DNA from 3 places in the Luteibacter sp. 22Crub2.1 genome. Region 2 is predicted to be linked to each of the others. Evidence: predicted binding sites of a transcription regulator. Region 2 holds the regulator's gene; each other region holds the start of a gene.
The links. Region 2 encodes FliA, which starts transcription of late flagellar genes. Its sites were predicted from a motif close to TAAAGTTTNNCNNNCNNNGGCCGATAA; they were not measured.
Positions count from the first base shown of each region.

Region 1: a site for FliA is predicted at 1,905-1,931, ahead of B5X73_RS05560 (chemotaxis protein CheW). Genes of this name have one in related genera too.
Region 3: a site for FliA is predicted at 1,755-1,781, ahead of B5X73_RS04915 (HD-GYP domain-containing protein). Genes of this name have one in related genera too.

Region 1 is NZ_FUYT01000004.1:235,777-239,051, forward strand. Features, by position in the region: gene B5X73_RS05555 (chemotaxis protein CheA) at 1-1,603, shown strand, start outside; gene B5X73_RS05560 (chemotaxis protein CheW) at 1,982-2,497, shown strand; gene B5X73_RS05565 (methyl-accepting chemotaxis protein) at 2,582-3,275, shown strand, end outside.
Region 2 is NZ_FUYT01000015.1:85,056-88,330, forward strand. Features, by position in the region: gene flhF (flagellar biosynthesis GTPase FlhF) at 1-475, shown strand, start outside; gene B5X73_RS16155 (MinD/ParA family ATP-binding protein) at 546-1,421, shown strand; gene B5X73_RS16160 (RNA polymerase sigma factor FliA) at 1,418-2,149, shown strand; gene cheY (chemotaxis response regulator CheY) at 2,203-2,604, shown strand; gene B5X73_RS16170 (protein phosphatase CheZ) at 2,615-3,256, shown strand; gene B5X73_RS16175 (chemotaxis protein CheA) at 3,264-3,275, shown strand, end outside.
Region 3 is NZ_FUYT01000004.1:85,367-88,641, reverse strand. Features, by position in the region: gene B5X73_RS04920 (putative bifunctional diguanylate cyclase/phosphodiesterase) at 1-438, opposite strand, end outside; gene B5X73_RS04915 (HD-GYP domain-containing protein) at 435-1,682, opposite strand; gene msrA (peptide-methionine (S)-S-oxide reductase MsrA) at 1,875-2,549, shown strand; gene hutU (urocanate hydratase) at 2,648-3,275, opposite strand, start outside.

The sequences.
Region 1 (3,275 bases), on a different contig from region 2:
GGTCTCCGGTGCGCCTGTGGCGGCACCGGTGGCGGTCAAGGCCGCCGCGCCGGTCGAGGCGATCGAAGGCTGGGATATCGCGTTCCGTCCGTTCGATTACCTGCTCAAGACCGGTAACGATCCCGCGCGCATGTTCCGTGAGCTCGAGGCCATGGGCCCGCTCTCGGTCACCTGCGACGCGAGCAAGCTTCCCGCGCTGGCCGATATGGACGCCGAATCGTCCTACCTCGGCTGGACACTCCATCTCGCCGCCGGTGCCAAGCGTGCCGCCGTCGAAGGTGTATTCGACTGGGTCGATGGCGACTGCGAGCTGACGGCGACGCCGCGCATCGCGGCGGCCGCTCCGGTCGCCGCCGCACCGGTTGCCGCCGTGGCCGCGGCCCCGGCCGCCCCCCGTGCCGTGCGCGAGCCCGCCGTCAACAGCGAGGCGAGCTCGGTTCGCGTCGGCATCGAAAAAATCGACACCCTGATCAATCTCGTCGGCGAACTGGTCATCACGCAGTCGATGCTGACCCAGTTCAACGACGGTGTGGACGCCTCGCAGCTGGAAATGTTCCGCCAGGGGCTGGCCCAGCTGGGTCGCCATACGCGCGAACTGCAGGAAAGCGTCATGAGCATCCGCATGCTGCCGATCAGCACGGTGTTCAACCGCTTCCCGCGTCTGGTCCGCGACCTCGCGCAGAAGCTCGACAAGAAAGTCGTGCTCGACATGCGCGGCGAAACCACCGAACTCGACAAGACGGTGCTGGAGAAGATCGGCGACCCGCTGGTGCATCTGGTCCGCAACGCGATCGACCATGGCCTCGAAGTACCGGCTAAACGCCAGGCCGCTGGTAAGGGCGATACGGGCACGCTGCGCATGGAAGCCTTCCACCGCGGCGGTTCCATCGTGGTCGAAGTGGCCGATGACGGTGCGGGTCTGAATCGCGAGGCCATCGTCGCCAAGGCGGTCTCGCGCGGCATCATCGCCTCGGGCGATCACATGTCCGACGACGCCGTGGCCGACCTCATCTTCGAAGCGGGCTTCTCCACCGCCGCCGCCACGACCGACCTCTCGGGCCGTGGCGTGGGCATGGACGTGGTCCGTCGCAACGTCATGGACCTGGGCGGTACGGTCAGTATCCGCAGTGTCGAGGGCAAAGGCACCACCTTCACCATCACCTTGCCGCTGACGCTGGCGATCATCGACGGCCTGACGGCCGCGGTGGGTGAAGAAACCTACATCGTGCCGCTGGTTTCCATCGTCGAATCCGTGCAGGTGAAGCCGGATGCGGTTCGCAGCGTGGCGGGCGGCGGCGAGCTGTTCCGCTTCCGCGATCACTGGCTGCCCATCGTGCGGCTGTTCGACGCGTTCGGCTGCGCCGGTCAGCGCCGTGCCATCGACGACGGTATCGTCATCGTGGTGGAAGGCGAGGGCAGTCGCATCGGTCTGTTCGTCGACGAACTCATCGGCCAGCAGCAGGCGGTGGTGAAGTCGCTGGAAGCCAACTATCGCCGGGTCACCGGCATCTCCGGCGCGACGATTCTGGCCGACGGCTCCGTCGCGCTGATCGCCGACGTGGCCGGGCTGGTGCGTCTGCAGGCGCGTCGCAAGGCGGCCTGATCGCCGTGGGTTGAACGGGGTCGCGCGCAAGGCGCGCTCCTACAATAGCCGGCCATGCCCGCCGCGCGGTACCCCATGCGTTAACACCGTGCTGTACGCCCGTGCGGCACCCCCGTCCGGTATCCCCGTGCGGTGTACCGCCGCGCGGTAGGAGCGCGCCCTGCGCGCGAAAAGCCGACAAAGCAATGAAGCGGCACCCCCGGTTCCCCATTCCGGTTCCTCATTCCGTCTCCCCATCCCCGCCCGTCCCGCCCCATCCCGCCCCCACTCCCCACCGGATGCGGCACCGCAAAATTCCCCCTCAAGTCCCCACCGGAATAGCCGATACCCCAAGGGAAGGGGTCCCGAACCGCCGATCCGATCCGCCGTGGGAACGACATGAATCAAGCAGCCAATACCGCCATCGACGCGTCCGACGAGGCCGCGCAGTACCTGACCGTCAACCTCGGTAACGAGGAATACGCGGTGGATATCCTCGCCGTCCGCGAAATCCGCGGCTGGACACCGGTGACGCGCATCCCGCAGGCACCGTCCTATGTGCTGGGTGTGCTGAACCTGCGCGGGGCGATCGTGCCGGTGCTCGATCTTCGCCTGCGCTTCAATCTGGCGCGCGAGGAATACACCGCCACCACCGTGACCGTCATCGTCATGGTCAACGGCCGTCAGTTCGGCGTGGTGGTCGATGCCGTCTCCGACGTGGTGGAGGTCGCTCCCGGCGGCATCCGTCCGGTTCCCGACATGGGCACCACCGTCGATACCGAATACCTGAAGGGCCTCACGTCCGTCGGCGAGCGCATGGTGTTGCTGCTCGACGTCGACCGTCTCCTGCAGCCGCAGGACGCCCAGATGCTGGAAGCCGCGCTGGCTTCCACCGACGTCAAAGCCGTCGCCTGAGCGTAGAGGCGCCGTGGCGGCTTCGGTCGCCGTGGCGTGAGATGTCCGGTTTGCCACTGCCGCACTTTGCCGATTGGAATCGCAATGAATAAGTTCAAGTTCAAGATGCCCGCCCTGACCGTCCGTGGACGCCTTTACGGCGTGCTCGGTCTTTTGGGCGTCATGCTGATCGGCGGCGCCGCCGTCGGCCTCGGCGCCATGTACTTTCAGAACGAAGGCCTGCGCAAGGTCTACGAGGAAGAACTCGTTCCGTCCGAGATGCTCAGCCAGGTGAGCACGCGCGCCCTGATGGCCTTCGTGGTCATGGGTGAAGCCGCGGCGAAGGTGTCCGAGAAGGATCAGGTCAACCAGAAGCTTGCCGAGTTCCAGAAGCTCCAGGACGAGATGGCCAAGCTGAAGGACGATTACAAAAAGATGCCGATGTCGCCGGAGATCAAGAAGCTCTACGACCGCTGGCAGTCGTCCAACGACGAGTACAACTCGGCCAAGAACGACATGCTCGACGCCCTCAAGCAGGGTGACGAGGGCGCGCTCGACGTCATGGAGATGTCCGTCCGCCCGATCCTCATGGATCGTCAGGCGCAGCTCGCCAAGCTGGTCACCGCCAAGCGCGACGAAGCCGCGGCTATCTATGAAAAGCAGGCCGCCCAGTACAAGACGATCCGTGCCTTCTGCATCATTGCGCTGTCGCTCGGCCTGATCGTCAGCCTGCTGATCGGCGTGCTGGTGATCCGCTCGATCCTCCGCACGCTGTCGGTCACCGTGAACGTCGCCAACC
Region 2 (3,275 bases):
CAACGCCCATGACGCACAGAGCCTGCGCAACGTGCTGCTGCAGCTGCGTGGCAAGCACACCGTGCTGATCGATACCGCCGGCCTGGCCGGTAACGATCCGAAGCTGCAGCAGCAGTTCGACACCCTGCGCGCGATGACCGAGGTGCGTGTCTGCCTCGTGCTTGCCGCGAACGCGCAGGCGCAGGCCATCGACAACGCGATCCGTGCCTACGCGCCGCTGGCGCCGCAGACCGCGATCCTGACCAAGCTCGACGAGGCCCCACTGATCGGCGGTGCCCTGTCGGCCGTCATCCGTCACGGTCTGCCGCTCGACTACACCACGGATGGTCAGCGCGTGCCGGAAGACATCGCCTCCGCGGATGCGCGCAAACTCGTCTGCCTGGCCGCTCAACTTGTCAAGCAGCGCACCGACGAACCGGACGACGCGATTCTCGCCGACCGTTTCGGCTTCTCCACCGCGCCAGCCATCGCCTGACACCGGGAACTGAAGTAACGTGACCACGGCATCCGCATCCGCACACCCCTTCACGGCAGTGAATTCCTTCATGAACACACACGTCGATTCCACCCAGGCTGCTGGGCTCAACTGGCTCGCCGACCGTCGTCCCACGCGCAGCATCGCGGTGGCGGGCGGCAAGGGCGGCGTGGGCAAGACCACGGTGGCGGTCAACCTCGGCATGGCGCTCGCGATGGGCGGCCGTGACGTGGTCCTGCTGGACGCGGATCTGGCCATGGCGAACATCGACGTGCTGCTGGGCCTGCAGCCCACGCGCCATCTGGGCCACATGCTCGAAGGCGAGTGCCGCATCGAGGACCTGATCCTCCACGCCAACCACGGCCTGAAGGTGATCCCGGCGACCTCGGGCGCGCGCCGCATGGCGCAGCTGCCGAATATCGAGCACGCCGCCGTGATCCGCGCCTTCGACGAATACCCGGTCGCCCCCGAATATCTGATCGTCGACACCGCCGCCGGCATCTCCGACAGCGTGTCGATGTTCGCGGCAGCCTCCGACGAAGTGGTGGTCGTGGTCTGCGACGAGCCGGCCTCGCTGACCGACGCCTACGCGCTGATAAAGGTGATGAGCCGCGAGTTCGACGTGAACCGCTTCCGCATCGTCGCCAACATGGTCCGCCATGCGCAGGAAGGCCGTCAGCTGTTCGAGAAGCTGGCCCGCGTGACCAACCGCTTCCTGGACGTGTCCCTGGATTTCATGGGCATGGTTCCGCACGACGAGTACCTGCGTCAGGCCATCCGCCGTCAGGCGGCCGTGGTCGACGCCTGGCCGAGCAGCCGCTCGGCGGTGGGATTCAAGAATCTGGCCCGGTCGGTCGATACATGGGGTGAACCCGAACCCCGGGTGCAGGGTCGCATCGGCTTTTTCGCCGAACGGAACCACATGGGGGGAGGGCTGCCGCTGTGAGTGTCGCTAGCGAATACCTTGAAATCACTAGAGTTCCAGCGGATCAACTGGTTAAAACGCATGCACCCCTGGTGCGCCGGATCGCCTATCACCTGATGGGCCGCCTGCCGCCAAGCGTGGACGCGAATGACCTCATGCAGGCCGGAATGATCGGACTGCTCGAGGCCGCAAGAAATTACTCGCCGACTCGCGCGGCCAGCTTCGAGACCTATGCGGGCATCCGCATTCGTGGCGCCATGCTGGACGAACTGCGCAAGACGGACTGGACCCCGCGCTCCGTCCACCGGAAGTTGCGCGAGGTGGCTGAAGTAACGAGGCAGATCGAGAACGAAACGGGTGGCGACGCCGAAGACGCGGAAGTGATGAAGCGGCTGGGTATCGACGCCATGGAGTACAACCAGATTCTGGCCGACGCGGCGAGCGCGCGGTTGCTGAGCCTCACGGCGCCGGAAGGCGACGAAGGCGCGGCGATCGACGTCGCGGACCCCGACGCCTCGGGCCCGGAGGGCAACTTCGAGAAGAACGGCCTGCGCGACGCGCTGGCGCAATCGATCGACGGCCTGCCGGAACGCGAGAAGCTGGTGATGTCGCTGTACTACGATGAAGAGCTCAACCTGAAAGAAATCGGTGTGGTACTGGGTGTGAGCGAGTCGCGCGTGTGCCAGATCCATGGCCAGGCCCTGATTCGCCTGCGTGCACGCATGACGGGTTGGAAAGACAAGCAGTGACGGCATCGCGGTGCCGTCGCCGGTAAAGAAAAAGCACGTGGCGGAGAGCAGTTTTGGACAAGAACATGAAGATCCTCGTGGTGGACGACTTTTCCACCATGCGGCGCATCGTCAGGAATCTCCTGGTCGAGTTGGGTTTCACCAACACGCTCATTCAGGAAGCCGAAGACGGTAACGCGGCCCTCGCGTTGCTGCGCTCGCAGCCGATCGACCTTGTCGTCACCGACTGGAACATGCCCAACATGACGGGCATCGACCTGCTTCGCGCCATCCGCGCCGATGCCGGTCTGAAGTCGTTGCCGGTGCTGATGGTGACCGCGGAAAACAACCGCGATCAGATCATCGCCGCCGCGCAGAGCGGTGTTAACGGCTACGTCGTCAAGCCTTTCACGGCGGTCACGCTGAAGGAAAAGCTCGACAAGATCTTCGAACGACTCGCCGCGGCTGCGGGCTAAGGGAATAACGATGAATACGATGCTCTCCCCCGGCCAAGAGGTCGTCCCCGAACTGCGCGAGCTGCTCGAGGCCGACGACGGCGCCGCCTTCGAAAAGGCACTCGACAACCTGATCCGCAGCCGCGAGCAGCACCTGTTCCTGGCGCTGGGCCACCTTGCGCGCGACCTGCACGAATCCGTGCGCCGCCTCGCTTCGGACATTTCGACCGACGGCGTGCCGGGCAACATGAGCGATGCGCGCAAGCATCTGCGTGACGTGCTCGAGATGAGCTCGACCGCGGCGCACCGCACTCTGGACTTCAGCGAAAAGCTGCGTCCACAGGCCCAGGCGCTGGCGAAGCAGGCCGACGAAGTGCTGGTGCTCGATCATGCCGACCCGGCGTTCGGCACCAATGCCACGGCGCTTGCCGTGCGCGTGGGCGATTTCGCGCAGAGCTGCGACATCGGCCTGGGCGAAATGGTCGAAGCCCAGTCGTGGCAGGATCTTTCCGGTCAGCGCGTGGCGCAGGTCGAGGCGTTCATGGCCAAGGTCGAGTCGTCGCTGGTCGAGCTGGTCCGTCTGACCGGCTCGCTCGCGGGCGGCAATGCCCCGGCCGCGGACAAGGTCAGCCAGGACGAAGTGGATCGCCTCCTCAGCGAATTCGGATTCTGAGCCCGCTATGAGCGTGGAG
Region 3 (3,275 bases), on a different contig from region 2:
GATGCGCAGGGCTTCGTCGTGAGCGAGTTCAGCGCGGCGGTACAACCAATCGGCGGTCACACCGTGCTCGGGATGGATGGCGACACCGACGACGGCGCGACCGTGCCAGGGACGCTCACCCTGCATCAGCGGACCATCGAACGCGCCGACGATGCGGGTCGCCGCAAGCAGCGCATGGGTGCGGTTGCGCACCATCGGAAGAACCACCACGAACGTGTCATCTCCCGCCACGAAGACGGTGTCGACATGGCGTACGGCATCGACGATGCGTTCGCGCGAGGCCAGCATGATGTCGCTGCCGAAGTCGTAACCGAAACGCAGTTGCGCCTCGCGCATACCTTGCAGACGCACGATCAGGACGGCGCACGGGCCGGCATCCGGCGACGACCGGTCGAGAATCGACTGGACCGCCGGCAGGATGTAAGCCCGCTCGCTCATGCGACGAAGTACTCGCGCGGATCGATGCCATGCGAACCGGCTGGCAAGGTGCGGAGAATCTCACGGCGCACCAGATCCACCTGGCGCATGAGATCGACGATAAGGAAATCGTCGAGCGCACTCTTGTCCGGCCGGGAGAGAATCGCGACGCGCGGCTGCAGGCGGCGCGACTGGTTCTGCACCATCACGATGGCCACCTCACCGGTGTTGAGTTCGACCAGCGTGCCCGTGGGATAAACCCCCAGGCAGGCCTGGAACTGTTCGACCAGTTCGCCCTGGAATTCGCGATCGCGGCCGGCGTACAGCTCGCGTAAGGCGACATGCTGTGACACGGCCGAACGGTACGGACGCGGCGTCGACATCGCGTGGTAGGTGTCGATGATCGCGGCCATACGCCCGGCGAGCGGAATGGCGGTGCCGGCCAGTCCCGCGGGATAGCCGGTACCGTCGTAACGTTCGTGGTGGGTGAGCACCATGTCGCGCACTTCGTTGTCGAGGACACCGGAGTGATCGAGGATGGCGACGCCTTCATTGACGTGCTGACGTGCGAGGCCCCATTCGTCGTCGTTCAGCGGCCCGTCGCGACTAAGCAGTTCCTCAGGCAGCTGCGACTTGCCGACATCCATCAGCAGACCGCCGGCGGCGAGACTGACGATGGCGTCGCTTTCGAAGCCCATGTGCCGCCCGAACGCCGCGGCGAGCGTGCTGCAGCCGATCGCGTGCTGATAGGTGTAGCCATCGCGCCGCCGCAGGCTTTCGATCCAGAAGAACGCGTCACCGCTGCGCAGCACACTCTCGACCATGGGGCGTACCGCGTTCTCGACAGCCTGCGGCTCGACCGGCCGACCATGCCGCAAGTCGTCGACCATGCGCGTGGCGAACTCGGCGACGGTGTCGAAGGCCTCTCTGGCGCGCGGCATTTCGTCGTCGAACGATGCCGTGTCGGTATACGCGTGCCGACTGACCAGACGCAGGCTCGCCACGGCACGCGGTGCGGGGGTGGCAACGGCCTTCGGCGCGATGCGCTGCGGGGTGAACCGGCTGTCGGGGACGACCTGACGGTGCATGTCCACGAAGACGTATTTGCAGAAACGACTGAGCGACTCGATGTCCTCACGGGACTCGATGGGCAGGCCCTGCAACGGAAAGGGCGTGTCGGACCAGTCACAGTCCAGGCGACTGACATACATGCCGACCTCCAGGTCGGACACGAAGACACGTCGCTCCACTAAATCGTACGCCACGTTTCCCCTCGCTCCTTTAGCCACGCTGGCCGAATACGCGCACGACTCTAGCGTGTTGCGCGTGTCGATGGCTTATCGGCCCTGCACCCCGATTCTGTAGGTACAGAGTTGTGAAGGTGGCCTTCACAAAGTGTGAGGTTTTCCCGGGTACACCGGTCTGGTGTATCAGGTCATGTCGACCGGGAGAAACTCATGCCTCGCCTTTCCCTCATCCCCGCTCTGCTCCTCGCCCTCACCGCCTGCTCGGCCGCTTCGGCGCGCGACGAGGGGGTTCGCCTGCCCGCTCCCACCGTCGACGCCGCACCGGCCGCTGGCGACGCCACCGCCGTGTTTGCCGGCGGGTGCTTCTGGGGCGTCGAGGGTGTGTTCCAGCACGTCCGCGGCGTGAAAAGCGTCCGCACCGGCTACTCGGGTGGTGACGCCGCCCACGCCAATTACGACGATGTCAGCGACGGTGATACCGGACACGCCGAATCGGTAAAGGTCGTTTACGATCCGGCACAGGTGTCGTACGGGCAGTTGCTGCAGGTGTTCTTCTCGGTGGCGCAGGATCCGACGCTGCTGAACCGGCAGGGGCCCGACTCGGGCACGCAGTACCGGTCGGCGATTTTCTATGCGACGCCGGAGCAGAAGAAGGTGGCGGAGGCGTATATCGCCCAGCTGACCGCGGCGCACGCGTTTTCGTCGAAAATCGTGACGGAGGTAACGCCTTTTAAGGGTTTCTACCTCGCGGAGGACGAGCACCAGGACTATATGCGTCTGAATCCGGACGCGATGTACATCGCGATCAACGACCGGCCGAAGGTGCTGGCCCTGCAGCGCATTTATCCGGAGCGGTATGTGGCCCGCTGGGCCAACGGCCGCTGAGAACCCGCAATCTCGTGTAGGAGCGCGCCCTGCGCGCGATATCCCGGTCGCGCAGGGCGATATCCGGGTCGCGCGCAGGCGCGCTCCTACATAAGCGATCAGATCATGGGCAGGTTCAGGCCCTGCTCCTTCGCACAGGCCACGGCATCCTCGTAGCCCGCATCGGCGTGCCGCATCACGCCGGTGCCGGGGTCGTTCCACAGCACCCGGGCCAGTCGCTTGTCCGCCGCCTCGCTGCCGTCGGCCACGATCACCACGCCGCTGTGCTGGCTGTAACCCATGCCGACACCGCCGCCGTGGTGCAGGCTGACCCAGGTCGCCCCGCCCGCCACGTTGAGCATCGCGTTGAGCAACGGCCAGTCGCTGACCGCGTCGCTGCCGTCGCGCATGGCTTCGGTTTCCCGGTTCGGGCTGGCGACCGAGCCGGAATCCAGGTGGTCGCGGCCGATCACGATGGGCGCCTTCAGTTCGCCGTTGCGCACCATCTCGTTGAAGGCGAGCGCCAGCCGGTGCCGCTGCCCCAGACCCACCCAGCAGATACGCGCCGGCAGGCCCTGGAAGCTGATCCGCTCGCGCGCCATGTCCAGCCAGCGGTGCAGATGCGGATCGTCTGGAATCAGCTCCTTAACTTTGGCGTCGGTCCTGTAGATATCTTCCGGGTCGCCTGACAGGGCGACCCAGCGGAACGGCCCGACACCCCGACAGAACAGCGGCCGGACGAACGCC